Regions from separate parts of the Echinimonas agarilytica genome, predicted to be linked through region 2. Evidence: predicted binding sites of a transcription regulator. Region 2 holds the regulator's gene; each other region holds the start of a gene.
The links. Region 2 encodes sigma-54, which starts transcription at its own class of promoters, with help from an activator protein. Its sites were predicted from a motif close to GTTGGCACGNNNNTNGNNT; they were not measured.
Positions count from the first base shown of each region.

Region 1 (7,454 bases), on a different contig from region 2:
AGTTGTTAGCATCATGCATGTGAACAATGAAATTGGCGTCATTCAAGACATCACCGCCATTGGCGAATTATGTCGTGAACGCAAAATCATGTTCCACGTCGACGCCGCGCAAAGTGCCGGTAAAGTGCCCATTGATGTAGCAGAGCAGAAAGTCGATATGATGAGTTTTTCTGCACACAAATGTTATGGCCCTAAAGGCATGGGCGCACTATTCGTTCGACGTAAACCTCGCGTTCGTTTAGAAGCTCAAATGCACGGTGGTGGGCATGAACGCGGCATGCGCTCAGGGACTCTCCCAACTCACCAAATTGTGGGCATGGGTGAAGCCTTCCGCATCGCCAAAGAAGAAATGGAACAAGAAAACGTTCGCATCGCAGCATTGCGTGATCGTTTGTGGGCTGGCATTCAATCGATGGACGAAGTTTACATCAATGGTGATCTAGAGCAGCGTGTTCCACATAACCTTAATGTCAGTTTCGCATTCGTTGAAGGCGAATCACTCATTATGGCATTGAAAGATTTAGCAGTGTCGTCGGGTTCAGCGTGTACATCTGCAAGCTTAGAACCGTCTTACGTGCTGCGAGCTCTCGGTCTGAATGATGAATTAGCACACAGCTCAATTCGCTTCAGTATCGGACGTTTTACAACAGAAGAAGAAGTAGATTATGCGGTGGAGTTGATTCAATCAGCCATCGGAAAACTACGTGAAATGTCTCCCCTGTGGGAAATGTTCAATGACGGTGTAGACCTCGAAAAAGTCGAGTGGGTCCACCACTAAGTCAGATAGATTAAATTCAGGAGTTAGACATGGCGTACAGCGAAAAAGTCATCGACCATTATGAAAATCCACGTAACGTGGGTTCATTTGACAAAGCAGATCCACAAGTGGCAACCGGCATGGTGGGTGCACCAGCGTGTGGTGACGTAATGAAGCTTCAACTCAAAATCGACAGCGATGGCGTGATTGAAGATGCTAAATTTAAAACTTATGGTTGCGGCAGCGCGATTGCTTCATCCTCTTTGGTGACAGAGTGGGTTAAAGGGAAAACTTTAGACGAAGCTGCTTCTATTAAAAATACAGCGATTGCTGAAGAATTAGCATTGCCACCAGTGAAGATTCACTGTTCGATTCTGGCCGAAGATGCAATTAAAGCAGCAATTGACGATTACAAAAGTAAGAACCCGGCTTAATCGCCGACGCGAGGTATCAGCATGGCAGTAACAATGACAGACGCGGCCGCTGAACGGGTTCGTACGTTCATGGTAAACCGTGGTAAGGGCATCGGCTTGCGCCTTGGTGTTCGTACCACTGGCTGTAGTGGCTTAGCGTATGTGCTCGAATTTGTTGATGAACTGCAAGATGGCGATCAAGTGTTTGAGAGCCATGATTTGAAAGTTATTATCGATGGTAAAAGTGCTGTGTATTTAGACGGCACTGAGCTCGATTTTGTAAAAGAAGGCCTGAACGAAGGTTTTCAATTCAGAAATCCCAACGTGAAGGACGAATGCGGGTGTGGCGAAAGCTTCACCGTATAAGCAAATCACACGCCCATGCAAAATCATTTTGAACTATTCGGGTTGCCAGTCGCTTTTACGATCGACATGGCAGCTCTGAATCATACCTATCGTGAACTTCAAAAAAATGCTCACCCCGACCGATTTGCAGGTGAAGGTGAGCAAGCTCAACGTATCGCAGTTCAAAAATCAGCGCAAATTAACGATGCATTCCAAACGCTTAAGGCCGAGTTGCCCCGAGCTCAGTACATGTTGCAGTTAATTGGTGTTGAATTGCGCGGTGAGCAAACGACCATGCGCGATACCGAGTTTTTGATGCAGCAAATGGAATGGCGAGAGACGCTCGAAGATTTACGCCATGCGAAAGACCTAGATGGTCTAGAAGATTTTTCTGATACCATAACTGCCGCTCGAAAAATACAAATGAACCAAATCGCTGTCGCGTTCGATGCGGGGGAACATCAACGTTCGCCAGAGCATTGGACTAATCAAGTTCGTAAGCTCGCCTTTATGGTGAAGCTCAGCAATGAAATTGCTCAGGCTGAAGAAGCCCTAGACGACTGACAGACTAACCCCATAATCAGGTTATCCAACATGGCATTGTTGCAGATTGCTGAGCCCGGACAGAGCGCAGCACCTCACGAATCCAAGCTTGCTGTAGGCATTGATCTTGGAACAACTCACTCGCTAGTTGCAACCGTTCGTAGCGGTATGCCAGAGACGCTGGTCAACGCGCAGGGTGAGTCTATCGTTCCATCCGTTGTCAGCTATCAAAAAGACAATATTGTGGTGGGCCGCGCAGCCGAAGCGCTGGCAGAATCCTATCCGGCCGATACTATCGTGTCGGTAAAACGCTTTATGGGCCGTTCTTTGGCAGACGTTCAGGCGCGCCAGCAAACATTCCCATACAAATTTGAAGCGACTGAAAATGGCTTGGTTGCATTTGATACGCCACAAGGGCGGGTCAATGCAATTGAAGTGTCTTCACAGATATTATCGACCTTAAAAAACTGCGCTGAAACATCGCTGAGCGGTGATCTGATGGGAGCCGTGATCACGGTTCCTGCGTATTTTGATGACGCCCAACGCCAAGCTACCAAAGATGCCGCAGAGTTAGCAGGCTTGAATGTCTTGCGCTTACTCAATGAACCGACTGCAGCTGCCGTTGCATACGGACTCGACTCCGGAGACGAAGGCACGATCGCAGTATTCGATTTAGGCGGGGGCACATTTGATGTGTCTATCCTGCGCTTGCAAAAAGGCGTGTTTGAGGTGCTTGCAACCGGAGGTGATTCAGCCCTCGGTGGTGATGACTTCGATCAGTTATTGGCTTTAGCATTGCTCAATACTGCCGGAATAGCAGAATCAACATTAACTGGCTCTGAATTGCGCCAGCTAACCAACGTTGCAAAATATGCCAAAGAACGTTTAAGCGATTCGGCAACGACTGTTGTTGAGTTTTCAATTGCCGGTAAAACCATTGCGATTGAAGTGAGTCGAGCACAATTTAATGAATTAATTGATGGCTTAGTGCGCAAAACCATTCGCGCGAGTAAACGTGCTCTGCGTGATGCTGACATCTCAATTGATGACATCATGCAAGTGGTTATGGTGGGCGGCTCAACTCGCGTGCCGAAAGTACGTGATGATGTAGAAGCTTTTTTTGGTAAAAAACCACTGACCTCAATCGATCCTGACAAAGTAGTCGCGCTGGGCGCGGCCATTCAGGCAGATGTGTTGGTGGGCAATAAATCGGGCGACGAAATGTTGTTGCTTGATGTCATTCCATTGTCTCTCGGGTTAGAAACAATGGGTGGGTTGGTTGAGAAAGTAATCCCGCGCAACAGCACTATTCCTGTTGCCAAAGCACAAGAATTTACCACGTTTAAAGATGGCCAAACGGCCATGATGATCCACGTGCTCCAAGGCGAACGTGAATTAGTGGACGACTGTCGTTCACTGGCCCGCTTTAATCTTACCGACATGCCTGCACTTGCAGCAGGAGCTGCTCACATTCGCGTGACTTTCCAAGTGGATGCCGACGGCTTGCTGAGTGTGTCGGCCATGGAAAAATCAACAGGTGTTAGCGCATCAATTGATGTGAAACCCTCGTACGGATTGAGTGAGTCTGAAATCACGCATATGATTTCATCTTCCATCACACATGCCCAAGACGATATTGCTGCGCGCATGCTAGCCGAGCAACGTGTAGAATCTGCGCGAGTCATTGAAGCGCTCGAAGCTGCAATTGTTGCAGATGGTGAGCAGTTACTCAGCGCCGATGAATTAGAACGACTGCAAGGAGCAATGTCAGAACTTGCGTTTGCAGCTCAAGGGGATTCACCCAAGTTGATTGAAAAAGCGATTGACGCTGTGAATCACTTATCAGAAGATTTTGCCGCACGACGTATGGATCAGTCGATTCGACAAGCGTTAGCCGGACATAAGGTAGATGAGGTTTAACATGCCAAAGGTTGTATTTCTTCCGCACGAAGAATTGTGCCCAGACGGAGCCGTACTTGAAGCTAAAGAGGGAGACACTATTCTTGATGTAGCTCTTCGTAACCGAATCGACATTGAGCATGCGTGTGAAAAGTCATGTGCATGTACAACGTGCCATGTTGTTGTGCGCGAAGGTTTCGATTCATTAGAAGAAAGTGATGAACTAGAAGACGACATGCTGGATAAAGCATGGGGGCTTGAACCTGATTCACGTTTGGGCTGTCAAGCTGTTGTGGCCGATGAAGATTTAGTGGTCGAGATCCCTAAGTACACATTGAACATGGTTTCAGAACAACACTAAGGACGTACAGATGTCATTAAAATGGACGGACTCACTTGAAATCGCATTGGCGTTGATTGATGCTCATCCGGATGTTGACCCTACATCGGTTCGTTTTACCGACCTGATGCAGTGGGTTGTTGAGTTAGATGAATTTGACGATGATACCGACCGATGCGGCGAACGAATTCTCGAAGCCATCCAGCAAAACTGGATTGACGAAGCGGATTAAACATTGAACGACCTTAGGGTCGTTTTTTTATGTCTATCAATGGCTTTTTTATTTGTATCGGTATTGTAACGAAAATGCGACAAGATAGTTTGCCGCGGTATGTCGATTTTTCGCTGAAGATGGGTATAATTCGCGCCTGATTCGATACGCATTCACGCGTACAACTATAATTTATAAGACTAGGGAGAGCTGTCGCATGGCTATTCAACGCACTTTTTCAATCATCAAACCCGATGCTGTTGCCAAGAACCTTATTGGCGCAATTTACAATCGTTTTGAGTCTGCTGGCTTGACTATCATTGCTTCTAAAATGATTCACATGTCTCAAGAGCAAGCGGAAGGTTTTTACGCAGAGCACAAAGAGCGTCCGTTCTTTGCCGATTTGGTCGCTTTCATGACGTCTGGCCCAGTGATGGTTCAAGCACTTGAAGGCGAAAATGCAGTGTTAGCAAACCGTGAAATTATGGGCGCTACAAATCCAGCTGATGCTGCTCGCGGTACATTACGTGCGGATTATGCAACTGAAGTGAGCGAAAATGCTGTTCACGGTTCAGATGCGGTTGAATCTGCTGCGCGTGAAATTGCATATTTCTTCTCTGACGATGAAATTTGCGCTCGAACTCGATAAAAACAATACTTTGGTCATTTCTATAAAGCCGTGCATTGCACGGCTTTTTTATGAGTTGCGTAGCGCTGAGTTATTAATTTTAATTAAAACATGACGTTAATGGATTCAAATTTAAACATTGAATGATTGCGAGTTTGTATGAGTATTTGTCAGAAAAATTTACATGACATGATTGGTTTTGATTTGAATTCATTTTAAGTGTTTGAAAATAAATAAATTTTAATTTTGGCTTGGTTTTTGCTTTGTTATGTATGCTTGAAAAGTATTAAATTGATGGAATTATTTATGTTGTTGAAGTTTTCTAATCTCGTTAAAGCCGCCAGCGTTGCGCTACTTTTCATGTCTGCTCCTTCTATTGCGGGGTTGATAGATTTTAACGATTACAGCCATGGCACCGTGATTCATGAGCAATACCGTGGTGTGACAATCACAGCCAACAACATTAATCCATTAGTCAGAGATTATGCGGTTGTTTACGATACTGTTCCTGGTATTAACCCTTCGGAAGGTAAAAACAACAGTTACGATCCAGACCTCGAAGGCCCAAACTGGGGCAATTCGAACATCGATGACGTCGATTCTCTCTACCTTGGACGCGTCTTAATTGTTCAAGAAAATAACGAAGGCTGTGATACGGGTGTATGTACTAAGCCTGATGATGAAGGTGATCGCCCTGCCGGTTCGATTGATTTTGAATTTGATACGGCCATTAGTGATTTCGGGTTTGATTTGCTCGACGTCGAAGGTCCTCAAGAATATGGACAAGACAGCGGTTACCTTGCAGCATTTTACGATGAAAACGGTGTCGAAGTTGCCAAAATTGGATTTGGATCTTTCGTCAATGACGGCATTAATAATGCTCAATATGGTGACAATTCTGTCAACCGTATTAGTCCAATTGATTTGACTCAGTATGGCAATGTTTACCGCGTGCAAATTCAATTCGGTGGTTCAGCCGGTATCGATAATGTTCGTTTTACCGAAGTACCCGAGCCAAGTACCAGTGTATTATTCGGTTTAGTGCTTGCGGGTCTAATTTGGCGTCGCAAAAGAGCTTAATCAAAAACAAAGAAAAAATGACTGTTTATTTATAAAGCCCATCGATAATCGGTGGGCTTTGTTGTTTCAGGCGTTCAAACGTCGATTTAAGTGCCAATCCCTCCTCAAACTGTCTGCTAATCCGCAATTAACTGGCAATGCAGTGTTATAATTTGTACAATCCTGCGCCCCCGATTTTCGGGGCGGTGTAGCGTATAGAGGTCATCAACGTGTCAGAGAAAATCAATTTATTAAATCTTGATCGCAATGCGATGCGAGAATTTTTTGCAGAAATCGGTGAGAAACCATTTCGCGCTGACCAAGTCATGAAGTGGATTTACCATTATGGCTATGATGACTTTTCGCTGATGACGAACATCAACAAGGCGCTCAGAGAGAAACTCGCGGCGCGTTGTGAGATTAAAGCGCCTGAAATTGCAACTGAGCAGCGCAGTTCTGATGGCACCATCAAATGGTCTTTGACGGTGAGTGGTGGCCAAGAAGTTGAAACTGTGTATATTCCAGAGGAAGGGCGCGCGACCTTGTGCGTGTCGTCGCAAGTAGGCTGTGCGCTAGAGTGTACCTTTTGCTCAACGGCTCAGCAGGGCTTTAACCGCAATTTATCGGTGTCTGAGATTATCGGCCAAGTGTGGCGCGCGGCAAAAGTCATTGGCCCGGCAGCCATCGCCGGTGAGCGTCCTATCACCAATGTGGTCATGATGGGCATGGGCGAGCCATTATTGAACGTCAAAAATGTAGTGCCAGCAATGGAACTGATGATGGAAGACTTTGGTTACGGCTTATCTAAGCGTCGTGTGACCTTAAGTACATCCGGCGTTGTTCCAGCATTAGATAAGCTGGCGGGTGAAATCGATGTTGCGTTAGCAATTTCATTGCACGCGCCAAACGACGCTCTCAGAGATGAAATTGTGCCTGTTAATAAAAAGTACAACATCGAAACGTTCCTCGCGTCAGTTCGCAATTATGTCAGTCAGTCCAATGCAAATCAGGGCAAGGTCACGGTTGAATACGTGATGCTCGACCATGTCAACGACAGCACAGATCAAGCTCATGAGCTAGCCCAGGTGATGAAGAATACGCCGTGCAAGATTAACTTGATTCCGTGGAACCCATTCCCCGGCGCACCGTATGGGCGCTCGAGTAACTCACGTATCGATCGGTTCTCAAAAGTACTGATGGACTATGGGCTTACCGTGATTGTTCGCAAAACGCGGGGTGACGATATTGATGCGGCCTGT
Region 1 is NZ_JAMQGP010000004.1:154,252-161,705, reverse strand. It holds gene NAF29_RS10780 (IscS subfamily cysteine desulfurase) at 1-778, shown strand, start outside; gene iscU (Fe-S cluster assembly scaffold IscU) at 808-1,191, shown strand; gene iscA (iron-sulfur cluster assembly protein IscA) at 1,213-1,536, shown strand; gene hscB (co-chaperone HscB) at 1,552-2,079, shown strand; gene hscA (Fe-S protein assembly chaperone HscA) at 2,110-3,978, shown strand; gene fdx (ISC system 2Fe-2S type ferredoxin) at 3,980-4,318, shown strand; gene iscX (Fe-S cluster assembly protein IscX) at 4,329-4,529, shown strand; gene ndk (nucleoside-diphosphate kinase) at 4,726-5,157, shown strand; gene NAF29_RS10740 (PEP-CTERM sorting domain-containing protein) at 5,443-6,216, shown strand; gene rlmN (dual-specificity RNA methyltransferase RlmN) at 6,426-7,454, shown strand, end outside.
Region 1: a site for sigma-54 is predicted at 5,382-5,400, ahead of NAF29_RS10740 (PEP-CTERM sorting domain-containing protein). Genes of this name have one in related genera too.

Region 2 (7,454 bases):
ACTTTCGACCTGAGCGATAAAGGCTTCTACATTGCTGTGCTGGTCAAAAAATTCAATGACGGGCTGATCGTTGCCGGTATATGAACGTAAACCCGGCTCCCAATAAGGGTTGGGTAAGAAGCGCACATCAAACACGAAGTCAGCATCGTTGGGAGTGCCGTGTTTAAAACCAAATGATTCAAAGACCAACACCAGTGGAGCCTTTGATGTGCCCGATAAGCGTTCGCGAAGTGTTGCGCTAAAATCGTAAATAGTGGAGTGGCTGGTGTCTAAAAATAGGTCGGCTTGCTCTCGAACCGGCTCTAACCAAGATGTCTCTGCGGCAACTGCATCAGCCAGTGTAAGCTCATTTTTTGTAAGCGGGTGACGGCGCCGTGTTTCAGAATAACGTCGCAATAGAATCGAGTCATCGGCATCGAGATATAAAATAGTGGTGGGAACGGCTGTTTTAAGAACTTTAAGCAATTGCTCGATCTGAGCACGATCGTTCGGCAAGTTCCTCATGTCTAAGCTCACAGCAACGTTCTCGTGCTGGTTGTGCTGCATGGTGATCCAAGGCTTCAGAAGTTCGATGGGTAAATTGTCAACGCAATAGTACCCGAGATCTTCGAGAACCCTGAGCGCAATAGATTTCCCTGCTCCTGAACGACCACTAACGACGGTGAGCTTCATGTAAGAGTGCACTTTAATAAATGATTATGCGTTGATAATAACCTGATATAGGTCTTCAGCACTAGAGGCACATCTGAGCTGTTTTAAGGTATTTTTTTGACCTAATTTTTCAGCGACTAAAGCAAGAGTTTTGAGATGGTGTTTGCAGTCTTGCTCGGGCACCAGCATCGCAAACATAATATCGACTGGCTTTTTATCAATGGCGTCGAATTCGATTGGGGATTCAAATTGAACCAATATAGCGACGTTGCTGGCGTCAGACGGGAGTCTGCCGTGCGGAATGGCTATGCCATTTCCAATGCCGGTACTGCCTAGTTTTTCGCGTGCTAAAAAGCGCTCGAAAATTTCGTTTTCGGTGAGTCCTTGGAGATGCTTCGCTGCGATTTCACTTACGATTTCAAGTGCTCGCTTTTTGCTACTACATTGGACTGCACTGAAAGTGCAGTCCTTGGACAGGATACTTCGCATGTTCATGATTAATGCTTCTGCAATTTTTCCTTGTGGCGAATAACCTGCCGGTCGAGCTTGTCGACTAACGAGTCTATCGCCGCATACATACTTTCGCTTTCAGCGTTCGCAAATATTTCCGCTCCCGAGAGGTGAACGGTTGCTTCTGCAATCTGGCGAAGTTTTTCGACATTCAACACCACATGGACGTTTGTGATGTTGTCGAAGTGGCGCTCTAATTTGGCCAGCTTCTCTGTGACATAGTCACGTAAAGGAGGAGTAATATCAACATGATGACCGGTTAAGTTTAGTTGCATAGGCGTGTTTCCTCACTCAGTACTTGTTGTTACAAAAGACTTTTTCTTTGGTTGGATGGCGGAATATTGAGCGCTTCACGATATTTAGCAATCGTTCGGCGAGCCACATTAATTCCTTGATCCGAGAGTAGCTCAGCCATTTTACTATCGCTTAATGGCTTTGCCGGGTTTTCTGCTGCGACCAGCTTTTTAATCAATGCGCGAATAGCAGTGGACGAGCATTCGCCACCACTTTCAGTGCTCACATGGCTGGAGAAGAAGTATTTGAGTTCAAATATACCGCGTGGCGTGTGCATATACTTCTGCGTGGTCACGCGCGAAATAGTAGATTCATGCATGCCAACTTCTTCGGCCACATCATTGAGAACCATGGGTTTCATGGCTTCATCGCCGTACTCAAAAAAGTCGTATTGGCGTTTCAGAATGCAGTTTGAAACTTTCATAAGTGTTTCGTTACGGCTTTCTAAGCTTTTAATGAACCACTTGGCTTCTTGCATGTGTGAACGGATAAATTGTCCGTCAGAGGTGTTTCGAGCACCACGAGACATAGCTGCGTACTGCTCATTGACTCGAATTTTTGGCACTGCATCTGGATTCAATTCGACTTGCCAGACGCCGTTGCGCTTCATCACTGAAACGTCTGGAATGACGTATTGGCTATCTTCGACCACAATGGCACTGCCCGGACGCGGATTGAGGCTTTGGATCAAGCGCATCACTTCGCGAAGCTGGTCTTCTTTGAGTCGCGCTCGGCGCATCAATGTGCGGTAATCGCGACTTGCAAGTAAGTCCATGTGGTTGTTGATCACTAGCATGGCTTCTTTTAACCAAGGCGTGTCGGTGCCAAATTGACGCAATTGAATGAGTAAACATTCTTTGATGGAGCGAGAGCCCGAACCAATTGGGTCAAATAGCTGAATGCGTTTTAAAACGGCTTCAATTTCATCCAATTCAACTTCTGCATTACCTTGGCTTTCTAGAATATCTTCTGTTGTGACAGTGAGATAACCTGCATCATCAATGCCATCAAGAATAGTTCTGGCAATGGCACGATCTGTGTCTGTCATGGGAGTTAATTCAAGCTGCCATTCGAGGTGAGCATGCAATGAATCGGTGGTTTCACCTTGAAAGCTTTCATCATCCTCACGCATTGGGGCGGCTGAGGCCACAGGGGCTGCTGACACAACTTCATCCCAAGTTGTATCCATAGGCATTTCTTCCGAAATGGAATCTTGTTGCAGTGCTTCTGCAGTATCAACTGTACTACTATCTGCTTCAATACTGTCCAAGCTGACATCTGAATCTGCTGAAGATGAATTTTCTTCTTCGGATTGTTCAAGGAGTGGATTGCTATCCAAAGCTTCTTGAATTTCCTGTTGCAGATCTAAAGTCGACAATTGCAAAAGCCTAATGGCTTGCTGCAATTGCGGCGTCATAGTCAGCTGTTGGCCAAATTTAAGCTGGAGCGATGGTTTCATCTAGTCTCCGACTCTTCCTGTGTAACGGTGGCTGCAAAATGAGCAGTATCCGTGGGTTACGTTAAGCTACTATAGCTGGAATTGCTCACCTAAGTACACATCTCGAACGTGTTGATTTGCTAAAACTTGTTCCGGAGAACCTGTCGCAATCAATTCGCCATGTGACACGATGTAAGCGTACTCACAAACGGATAGTGTTTCACGAACGTTATGATCCGTAATTAATATCCCTAAACCTCGAGTTTTGAGGTGTTCAATGATCTTTTTAATATCCGATACTGAAATAGGGTCGACACCGGCAAAAGGCTCATCGAGTAAGATAAAACTGGGTTCAGCGGCAAGCGCTCGTGCAATTTCAACTCTGCGTCGTTCCCCCCCAGAAAGGCTCATGCCTTTGCTTTGGGCAATATGGCCAATATTAAATTCTTCCAGCAAAGAGTCGAGAGCTTCCTCTCGTTGCTCGGTAGAGAGGTCTTTGCGCGTCTCTAAAATAGCCATAATGTTGTCGCGTACACTGAGCTTGCGAAAAATGGACGACTCTTGGGGCAAATAGCCGATGCCTTTTCGGGCACGCTCATGCATGGGCGCCAAGGAAATATCTTCACCGTTGAGCTCAATAATGCCTTTTTCGGCTTGAACAAGCCCCACCACCATATAAAAGGTGGTGGTTTTACCTGCGCCATTAGGCCCCAGAAGACCCACAATTTGCCCTGGTTCAACTTTCAACGAAACATCTTTAACCACTTGACGGCGCTTGTAAGACTTTGCGAGATTTTTTGCTTCTAATAATGCCATGCAGACTATTTCTTTTGGTCGTCGAGTTGTTCTTGGACTTGATCTGGAATGAAGATCGTTGTCACGCGAGCAGAGCCATCGTCTTTGCTATCTGCTTCGAGTAATTGCTGTTCAAGGTTGTAGAGAATCTTGTCACCCTTTACCAAGCTATCTTCTTGAGTTAGTTGAGCTTCACCGGTGAGCAACAAAATACGTTCTCCAAGCTCATATCGAACTCGCAACGCTTGAGCATCCATTGCTTTGCCATTATCAAGGATTTGGCTGTAATTTGCAGGCTTTCCGTTCGCGACCAAGACTTGTTGGCCTTCTTCGGTTGCGTTCAAGATAGTCAGTGTATCTGCAAATATCTGCAATGTTCCTTGAGTCACTTTGACATCACCAATATACGTCACAACATTTGACTTCATATCAATGGTTTGCCGCTCTGATTCAATCACAACTCGTTCAGAGAAGTCGCTCTTTACGGCATAAGAAAAAGGACATATGGCTATTAATGCTGCGGCACTAATTCGCTGGAGTTTGTTCATAAAATGCTTCCACATCTTGCAGAATTTCTATGTCCTGCTTATTTAAATCTGCTTGAAGACCAACACCTTGCATCTCAATGTGTGGGCCAAGGGCGATGACTTTCTCATCAGTATGCATCTGATTGGAGTCAATTTCGAGCACCAGATAAGGTGTTGTAATTGTTTGAACTTGGCTTAAAGGATCGGTTGCTTTAATTGTAACAGAACCTTTGAGCTGCAATTGATCGAGCGCTTGATACAAGCTGCCTTCGCTGGCTGTGACTTTCCAAGCGGGGTCATCGCCAGACTCTTCGTTAAATACTGTGACTTCTGGGTTAGTAAATATGGTCATGTCGAGTGCTGAATAGGATTCCATTCGCTCGCCAAACACCGTACTGGTTAATTTGCCAGTTTTATCAAAATTACGATTAAATAGGTTTTCCGCGATGTAATCGGGTTCATAGGTATCCCATTGTAGAGCCTTCTTTGGATCGCTTTCCTCAGTATCTAATAAAGCATAGATCACCAGTGAGGTGATGAAAAACAAACCTGATACCCAGGTCAGTCTATTCATATGCTACGTCCCATTGTCGTGTTGAAAGTGCCTTGTGCTTGCATGATGGTATCACAAACTTCGCGCACGGCTCCGAACCCTCCAGCGGTTTGTGTGGTCCACTTTGCCCGTTGGCGCAACCAAGGGTGGCCGTCCGCCACGCAAATCGACATACCACATTCGGCCATGACGGGCCAGTCAATGAGGTCGTCTCCAATGTATGCACACTCATGAGCATCGAGTTTGGTGTTGGTTAGGATCTGATGAAATGCTTCAAGTTTATTATCACAGCCTTGATAGAGATGCTCGACTCCTAACGATGACATACGCGCGGAGACGATGTTCGAAGAGCGGCCGGTGATCACAGCGACATCTACACCTGTGCCTTGAAGCGCTTTGACACCGTAACCGTCTCGGGTATGAAATGTTTTGAGTTCTTCTCCATCATTACCCATATAGATGCGGCCGTCTGAAAAAACGCCGTCAACATCGCAAATTAAAAGTTTGATGGGTATGAGTTGTGCTTCAATTGCGCCATCTAAAGAACCGTAAAGGGTGTGAAAAATGCCCATTACAGCACTCCTGAACGCAGTAAATCTTGCATATTAAGTGCGCCAACAGGTCGACCGTCAGAGTCGACCACAAAAAGGCCATTAATTCGTTTGTCTTCCATCAATTTGAGGGCTTCTGCGGCTAACATTTCTGCTTGGGCTGTGACGCCATTTTTTGTCATCACTTCATCAATGGCAGATTCAATGTCGACGTTACCTTTATTCAATACACGTCGTAAATCGCCGTCTGTAAACAGGCCGATCATCTTCCCGTCAGCGTCAACAATGGCAGTCATTCCAAGCTGTTTACGAGACATCTCTTTGAGCGCATAGTTGAGCGTTTCGCCCGATTGAATCACAGGAAGTGAATCGCCTCCGTGCATGAGCTCTTTGAGTGTGAGCAACAGGCGACGGCCCAGACTTCCGCCTGGATGAGATAATGCAAAATCTTCAGCGCTAAAACCACGGGCATGCAAAAGAGCAATGGCCAGTGCGTCACCTAGCACTAATGTGGCCGTTGTGCTTGTGGTGGGAGCCAAGTTGAGCGGGCAGGCTTCGCGCTCGACCTTCACTTGCAAGTGACAATCTGAGTATTGCCCCAAGGACGATGTTTTGGAACGTGAGATTCCAATCAGTTGTGTGCCAATACGTTTGATCACGGGCAGCAACTTGGTTAACTCATCGGTTTCTCCTGAATAGGAAATCGCAATGACAACATCTTGAGCGGTGATCATGCCTAAATCACCATGACTGGCTTCACCAGGGTGTACGAAAAAAGCGGGCGTGCCTGTACTCGCAAGCGTTGCCGCAATTTTGTTACCAATGTGTCCTGATTTTCCCATGCCCGTAACCACGACTCGCCCTTTACAGGCGAGCAGTAATTTACAGGCTTCAACAAACTCAGTGTCTAATGAATGTTCCAGCGCGCTGACAGCTTCAGCTTCGGTTTGAATGACTTCTTTGGCCCACGCGATGTAATCGTTATTCATATAAATATCCTAGACATTAACTTCGGATGTATAGAGCAAAATCTCATACGCAATGAATGCGGCAAGTAATATAAAACCGAACCAGCGTCCGAGTACTTTAGCTTTTGCGGCTGCGTAACTTACCACCACTAATAACCCGGTAATACCCAACATTGAATATAAATCGCGTCCAGACGCAGCTGGATCAAGTTCTGCTGGGGCAATGGTGCCGGCAATACCTAAAACCGCTAAAATATTGAATAAGTTCGATCCAACAATGTTACCGATGACCATATCATCTTCACCTTTGCGGACCGCTGCAATACTGGCTGCTAGCTCGGGAAGGCTGGTACCAATGGCTAGAATTGTAAGGCCAATGACTAAATCTGACATACCCAAAGCTCTTGCAACCTCAGTTGAGCCGGTGACTAAAATATGGGCACTGATAGGCAACACAATTAAGCCGACAATGGTCCAAAGTATAGCTTTTCCTGTGGGGACGTCGTCGGGCACTTCCGATGCTTGTTCTTGCACTAATGGGTCATCGCCTCGGCTGGTCATGCCCAGTCGAAGTAAAGCGCCGAGTAACCCGATGAAACCAAGCAGCAAAATGATACCTTCAACAAACGAAAGGTAAGCATCGTGCAAGATCCAACCCGAAAGGCCGGTCACTATAATTAGAAGCGGAATTTCTCTGCGTAAAATGGTTGAGGATATGGAGAGTGACTTGAATAGCAGGGTCACACCTAATACGAGCGCAATATTCGTGATATTTGAACCAAGCACGTTGCCAACGGCAGTGTCTGGGCGTCCCATAAAGGAAGCTGTTGCAGAGACCATCATTTCAGGCGCAGAAGAACCCATAGCAATGATGGTCATGCCGATAATTAAGGGTGAAATCCCAAAATTACGCGCAATTGAAGCAGAGCCGTAAACCAAGCGATCAGCAGACCACCCCAGAAGAATGAGGCCGATAATGATCATTGCAGTAGCGAGCAACATTTTTTTATTTATATCCCAATATAATTTAGAGGCGTAAATTCTGCGCGATCTTATATCGAATTGAAAGCAGTAAAAAACATCACCATATTCGATAACAATCATCGAAATTTTGATTTCATTACCTGTGAGCTATGGCTGCAATTCTGCTATAGTTCGCCCTTCTTC
Region 2 is NZ_JAMQGP010000001.1:680,442-687,895, forward strand. It holds gene rapZ (RNase adapter RapZ) at 1-672, opposite strand, end outside; gene ptsN (PTS IIA-like nitrogen regulatory protein PtsN) at 697-1,146, opposite strand; gene hpf (ribosome hibernation promoting factor) at 1,149-1,436, opposite strand; gene NAF29_RS02860 (RNA polymerase factor sigma-54) at 1,466-2,914, opposite strand; gene lptB (LPS export ABC transporter ATP-binding protein) at 2,984-3,709, opposite strand; gene lptA (lipopolysaccharide transport periplasmic protein LptA) at 3,715-4,236, opposite strand; gene lptC (LPS export ABC transporter periplasmic protein LptC) at 4,214-4,789, opposite strand; gene kdsC (3-deoxy-manno-octulosonate-8-phosphatase KdsC) at 4,786-5,340, opposite strand; gene NAF29_RS02885 (KpsF/GutQ family sugar-phosphate isomerase) at 5,340-6,308, opposite strand; gene NAF29_RS02890 (calcium/sodium antiporter) at 6,318-7,289, opposite strand.

Region 3 (7,454 bases), on a different contig from region 2:
AAACAGCTATTGTCAGTATTCAATGGGCAAATAATGAGACCGGAACCCTGTTTCCGATTAAACAACTTGCCGCTTTAGCTAATGAACACGGCATTCTGTTTCACTGTGATGCCGTGCAGGTGGCCGGGAAAATTCCTTTCAATGTCAAAGAAACTGCAATCGATTTTCTGTCAATTTCTGGCCATAAGTTTCATGCACCTAAAGGGATTGGCGCGCTCTATATAAGACGCGGGACGAAGTTTCGCCCGATGCTAAGAGGCGGCCATCAGGAGCGTGGGCGACGCGCAGGAACCGAAAATGCAGTAGGCATCATTGCTATGGGTAAGTCAGCAGAATTGGCAGAACAATCCACTATAACTGACACGGCGCGTATCACACTGATGCGTAACCGACTTGAACAAAGCTTGATTGCAAAGATCCCTAACTGTTTTGTCACCGGGGATCGCGCTAATCGCGTGCCGAACACCAGTACTATCGCGTTTGAATATGTTGAAGGCGAAGCAATATTACTCATGCTTAACCAGTTAGGGATTGCAGCCAGCAGCGGCTCCGCGTGCACATCCGGCTCCCTTGAGCCATCACATGTCATGCGGGCAATGGATATCCCTTATACCGCTGCGCATGGGGCAATCCGATTCTCGCTTTCCCGTTTCAATCAGGAACAACATATCGACGCAGTGTTACAGCACCTACCAAGTATCATTAAAAAGTTAAGATTGATGTCTCCTTACTGGCAACCGGATGAAAACAATGTCAATCAGTTTGAGCCAGCATTTACCTAGCCATTCAGCATATAAGAGACAAGGTGGCAGGATGATTATCAATGACACGACACTCAGAGATGGTGAACAAACTGCAGGAGTGGCTTTTTCACTGCGAGAAAAAATCGATATAGCAACACGTTTGCAAAGTGCGGGGATTCCAGAGCTCGAGGTTGGTATCCCCGCAATGAGCGCCAGAGAAAGAGACGGTATTCAGGCGATCACGACTACGTTAAAGACGACTCAATCGATGGGCTGGTGTCGGATGCTGGAAAGCGATATCAGCCATTGCAAGGGTCTAGGGCTAGACTGGGTCGATCTCTCATTACCGGTGTCAATACAACAGCGCAAGAGCAAGCTCAGAATGAGCGAGGACAACATGCTGCAAACGATAAAACCAGCAGTTGAGCAAGCAAAAAATCTCGGGCTCAGGGTTTGTATTGGGATGGAAGACGCCTCCAGAGCTGAACTTGATACCATCGCCAAGGTGGCTGAACTGGCCGCCACCTATGGAGCTGATCGATTACGTTATGCTGATACCACGGGCATTATGGAGCCACTGAGCGCGTTTCATCGCTTCAAGCAGGTGCGCACATTGACTGACTTACAGTTGGAAATACACGCCCACAATGACCTTGGTTTGGCAACGGCCAATTCACTGGTGGCGCTAAAGGCCGGGTTTGACTCTGTTAATACCACGGTCAATGGCTTGGGAGAGCGCGCTGGTAATGCCGCATTGGAAGAACTGCTTCTGGCGACTCATGTTCAACCTGAATTTAGCGTAATGAATTGTCACTCAGATATTCAGCTAGAACATTTACCAGAAATTGCTGCGCTGGTCGCCCGCTATTCTGGGCGACAATTGTCACCACAAAAATGTGTTGTTGGCGATTCCGTCTTCACTCACGAAAGTGGCTTGCACCTGGATGGATTGCGCAAAGACAAGCGCAATTATCAAAATTTTGATCCGGAAATATTAGGCAGGCAGCACACGTTGGTTTTAGGCAAGTACAGCGGTCAAAAAGCCATTAAACAGCGTTTTGCTGCATTGGGAATTTCCCTTCAACAAAGTGCCTTGGACAACATTCAGGAACAGTTGGTGAGTTGGGCTGAAATTAACAAGCGCAGCCCTAATGAAAGTGACTTATTGGGCTTTTGGCAAAACAGCATTGCTCAAACAACGAAACAACATACAGGGGTGCTTGCTGGATGGAACTAGACGCTTTATTGGAAGACCTGAACAGCGCAGAGGCGTTCTTAGAAGCCTTTGAGGTGCAATACGACGCAGAGTTTCTTAAACACAAACGAGTACAGTTACTGCGCCTGTTTCGCAAAAATCTTGAATGGTTTGATGTCCCGCATAGTCGGGACGACTATCAAACGGCACTCACCAAGGCCTATTGCCTGTTACAGCGAGGCGAATCTATGGCGCTCAATGCCAGCAAATGTGGGCAGTGCAACGATTGTCATTAGGAGAGATTATGCAACTACCGAAATACGAATATGGTGCCAAGGTTCGCTTAGTCAAGAACATACGCAGCGATGGCACAGTAGAAAATGCAGCAAAAGGCGTATTGCTTATGCGCCGTGGCACTGCTGGCTACGTCAGGCAATCGGGCTTTTTCCAGCAGGATACCATTGTGTATCAGGTCCACTTTATTGAGCAAAACACCCTCATTGGCTGCAAGGAAAGCGAGCTTATCTCAGCCCTTGAGCCATGGGTGGATAATCAATTCGAGTACGGCGACTCTGCAAGGCTTAATCTGAGCCTGTCAATGGGAGGCCAGGTTATCGCCGAAAAGAACGATTTAGTATCAGTGCTGGGTGTAAACAGGGAAGACGTCAGTGCAATTTGTTACCGAATTCAGGTTAATGGCCAAGACGTCGATGTACCTGAGCGAGCGCTGGCTTCCTGCTAGCCTTATGTAGAGGAAAGAATTATGGCAGCGATCAAATCCAAAGATGTCCAGGACAATGATGAACGTTATCAGGCCTTGTCTCACTATTTAGCCATGCGACTGAGCATGAATAAATTTGCCAAAGTTAGAAGTGAACTTGATGAATCGCAAGAGTTGCAATTACAAAAGGTGCTCAACAATTCGCTTAAACTGCACAAAGCAGTGTTATCCTCCTCTGAGGCCAGCCAGGTACACCTTTCAAACAGTCAAACAAGCGCAGTATTTTTAGAATTAGTCCAGCGCTTTCCTAGTCGCTCGGATTTTGAAGCAACCCTAGCTGAGAACAAACTAACTGAAATTAGTTTGAAACAGGCACTGCAATTAGAAAACCTCAGTCAAAAAACCCTAGAATTTGCGGCAAAGGATATCGAGCATTTTAGCGAGTCTGATGCCTATCACTACTATCAACACCAAGCTGACAAGTTTAAGCAGCCTGAGCGTCGACGAGCCTCACATATCCTGATCACCATAAACCCAGAGTTTGCCGAAAACACCAAAGAAGCAGCTTTAAAAAGAATACAAGACTTGTTAGAGGTAGCACAGATCCACAATTTTGCTGATTTAGCTCGTCGCCACTCAGAGTGTCCAACAGCGATGCACGGTGGTGAGCTTGGATTAGTTGAAGCTAAAACCTTGCACCCGGAACTAGATGCCATACTATTTAAGATGAGTCCGAACAGCCTTTCAGAGGTGATTGAAAGTGAAGCAGGCTTTCATTTACTGATGTGCCAATCCGTCGAGGTTCAGCATTTAGTACCTTTTGAGCAAGCGAAACCTAAAATCATCGAACAACACACGCAACTGCGACAAAAAAGAAAGCAGAAAGCATGGATTGCCAGCCTTTTGGGCTAGCTGTATCAATTGCAATTGAGCTCACTCAACTTTCTATCGTAAAGCTGTTACTGGGACATCAAAAAAGCCGGAGGAGCCTCAATCGAGGCTCAGTTTTTAGCGAGTACTTCGACACGTTAATTATGATTGGCTGGGCCCCAAAATGTAGGGGCGACTTATCCGACTAGCTTACTTTAATAACACGCTTAACGTCACCCTCTTCGAAGGGTTTCACTGTTTTATACCCCTTTCGCTAGATGGCATGATTATTCCCATCAGTGCTGAGCAATTGACCAAATAACGAGCAAAGAGATCGAAGATTCCCTTGGTCACCCGCAATTACGACAGAATCACTTGGTAAGCAAGGGACGAGAAAACTCTACTTTTGACGTCAATTATTTTTCAGGAGTATAACCATACCAAGGGTTCGTTTATTAGGCTGGCAGCGCTTCAAGTTCCATTTCAGCCAGGACTTGTTCGACCCATTGTGAAACTCGTGCTGCATTTTTGTCACTTTGGTTATCATTGTCGATCACCAAACCAACAAACTCTTCGCCGTCTTCTGCGCAACTTGCTTCATATTCATAGCCTTCAACAGACCAACGACCTAGCATTTCAGCCCCCGTCTCAGCAACTGCGTCGTAAAGCTCACCCAGCGCATCAACGAATTCGTTTGGATAATTGACCTGATCACCCAATCCAAATAGTGCGACCTTCTTCCCGGTCAGATCCAGTTCTTCGAAGTTATCCATGTATTCCTCCCAACTGTCTGTCTGACAATCCGAGCTTAGACCGGGCAACTGCCCTTCCCCGAGCGTCGGTGTACCGAGAATAAGGTATTCATATGCGGTTAGCGCATCGGGTTCAGCACGATTAATATTCAGCGGCTTAGCAGCCAGCTCTCCTAACTCTTTAGCAATTAGTTTTGAAATTTTGCGTGTGGTACCCGTATCAGTACCGAAAAAGATTCCAATTTTGCTCATGGTTTCACTCCAAGTTGTTTAGCCCACACAGTTGTATTGCAACTTTTTTGCCAAAAGAGAAATCTAGATAACTCATTGTCCTAAAAACAAAAAAAACTAAAGTCGCATTGTTTGCCTTGAACAATTGTTCGGTTTGCTACACAACAAAGAAAGCGACCATGAGTGTCGCACTCGCGACATTTGTCACGTCTGCATCCTACAAAGACACCGACACGCTGCCCCCACTTAAAAAATAAAACCCATAAAAACAGTAACATAGAATTATCAATGGGTTGGTCTGATTTTCGCAACTAAGCAGTTGGGAACCGTCATCCAACATTCGGAGACAAGAATTATGACAATACGTCAATGTGCAATTTACGGTAAGGGTGGAATTGGAAAGTCCACAACAACACAGAATCTGGTCGCAGCGTTAGCCGAGGCTGGGCAAAAGGTCATGATCATTGGTTGCGACCCGAAAGCCGACTCGACGCGCTTGATCCTTCATGCCAAAGCGCAAAACACCATTATGGAAATGGCTGCTGAGGCTGGTTCAGTAGAGGATTTGGAACTCGAAGATGTACTTAAAATCGGTTATGGAGACGTGCGTTGTGTCGAATCCGGAGGTCCGGAACCAGGCGTGGGTTGTGCAGGTCGTGGTGTAATCACGGCAATCAACTTCCTCGAAGAAGAAGGCGCCTACGAGGAAGATCTGGACTTTGTTTTTTATGATGTATTAGGCGACGTGGTATGCGGTGGGTTTGCAATGCCAATTCGCGAAAACAAAGCTCAGGAAATCTACATCGTTGTGTCAGGTGAAATGATGGCGATGTATGCCGCAAACAACATTTCTAAAGGTATTTGTAAATACGCCGCTACCGGCAGCGTCCGTCTCGCTGGCTTGATCTGTAACTCCCGTAAATGTGATAGGGAAGATGAATTGATTGAAGCACTTGCTGCCAAGATTGGTACACAGATGATCCACTTTGTTCCTCGCGACAATGTCGTGCAACAAGCTGAGATCCGTCGCATGACGGTCATTGAATACAATTCTAAATGTAATCAGGCAAACGAATACCGCGCACTCGCGCAAAAGATCATTGCTAACAAACTGTTTGTCGTCCCTGAACCCGTAACAATGGATGAGTTGGAAGACTTGCTAATGGAATTCGGCATTATGGAAGCAGAGGATGAATCCATCATTGGTCAAACTGTCGACGAAGTGGTCGCTTAATGTGTTGAGGATACTGTTATGACAGACAAAACAGAAATACAGGCTGTTATCGATGAGGTGCTCGAGGTTTATCCAGCGAAAGCCAAAAAAGACCGAACAAAGCACCTGGCGAAAAGCAGTTCAGAAGCGCAGGGTTCGAAATGCGTCACGGCTAACCGTAAATCCCTGCCTGGGGTTATGACCGCCCGAGGCTGTGCCTATGCGGGTTCAAAAGGGGTGGTATGGGGCCCAATCAAGGACATGATACATATTTCCCACGGTCCCGTAGGTTGTGGTCAATATTCCCGAGCCGGTCGACGTAACTATTATGTTGGTATGACCGGGGTAAATAGCTTTGGCACCATGAACTTTACCTCCGATTTTCAGGAGCGGGACATCGTCTTCGGCGGTGACAAAAAGCTCAACGCGATGATCGACGAAATTGAAACACTGTTTCCTCTAAACAAAGGCATTTCAATTCAATCAGAGTGCCCTGTTGGTCTGATCGGTGATGACATTGAAGCAGTGGCAAAAATAAAAGGCGCAGAAATTGGCAAAACCATCGTGCCGGTGCGTTGCGAAGGTTTCCGTGGAGTCAGCCAATCATTGGGCCACCACATTGCCAATGACACCATACGTGATTATGTGCTGGATAAGTCAGAAGGCAAGGCATTTGAAGCCGGTCAATACGATGTTGCAATTTTGGGTGATTACAATATCGGTGGTGATGCCTGGTCCTCACGTATATTGCTTGAAGAGATTGGCTTGCGCGTCGTTGCACAATGGTCTGGCGATGGCACCCTGCCCGAAATGGAAAACACACCGAAAGTAAAACTGAACCTAGTGCATTGTTACCGCTCAATGAACTACATCTCTCGTCATATGGAAGAGAAATACGGTATTCCGTGGATGGAGTACAACCTGTTTGGGCCAACCAAATGCGAAGAGTCATTGCGCAAGATCGCCGCCTTCTTTGATGAGTCAATTCAGGCCAAAACAGAGCAGGTCATTGCAAAATACCGCGCTCAATGGCAGCCCATTGTGGATAAGTTCAAGCCACGTCTTCAAGGCAAAAAAGTCATGCTTTACGTCGGTGGTTTACGCCCCCGCCACGTGATTGGTGCCTATGAAGACTTAGGTATGGAAATCGTGGGGACGGGTTACGAGTTTGCGCATAATGACGACTACACCAAAACCACTCCGGAAGTAAAAGAGTCAACGCTGATTTATGACGACGTAACAGGATATGAGTTGGAAGCGTTCGCGGAAAAAATCAAACCGGATCTTATCGGTGCCGGGGTGAAAGAGAAATACATCTTCCAGAAAATGGGAATTCCTTTCAGACAAATGCACAGTTGGGACTATTCAGGCCCTTATCACGGCTTTGATGGTTTTGCTATTTTTGCCCGCGATATGGACATGACCCTTAACAATCCTTGCTGGGACAAATTAGTGGCCCCTTGGAAAAAAGTCAGTGAAACCGAACTGGCGCAGAGTGCTTAATTTTTTGCGGCTGACAGATTCAGCCAACTAACAATCACCCGTTTGTTCACGTATGAGTGGCGCGGGGAGGAGATGTTATGAGTCAAGATGTAGAAAATATCGAACCTGGATATTCGCTATTTAAACAGACCGAATATCAAGACATGATGGCCCGCAAACTCGAGTTTGAAGAAGGTCATGATGCCGAAAAAGTTAAACAAGTATTCGAGTGGACCACCACCGAAGA
Region 3 is NZ_JAMQGP010000006.1:117,656-125,109, reverse strand. It holds gene nifS (cysteine desulfurase NifS) at 1-782, shown strand, start outside; gene nifV (homocitrate synthase) at 751-1,980, shown strand; gene NAF29_RS12275 (nitrogenase-stabilizing/protective protein NifW) at 1,971-2,234, shown strand; gene NAF29_RS12270 (nitrogen fixation protein NifZ) at 2,243-2,680, shown strand; gene NAF29_RS12265 (peptidylprolyl isomerase) at 2,702-3,571, shown strand; gene NAF29_RS12260 (flavodoxin) at 3,985-4,533, opposite strand; gene nifH (nitrogenase iron protein) at 4,868-5,746, shown strand; gene nifD (nitrogenase molybdenum-iron protein alpha chain) at 5,765-7,228, shown strand; gene nifK (nitrogenase molybdenum-iron protein subunit beta) at 7,306-7,454, shown strand, end outside.
Region 3: a site for sigma-54 is predicted at 4,805-4,823, ahead of nifH (nitrogenase iron protein). Genes of this name have one in related genera too.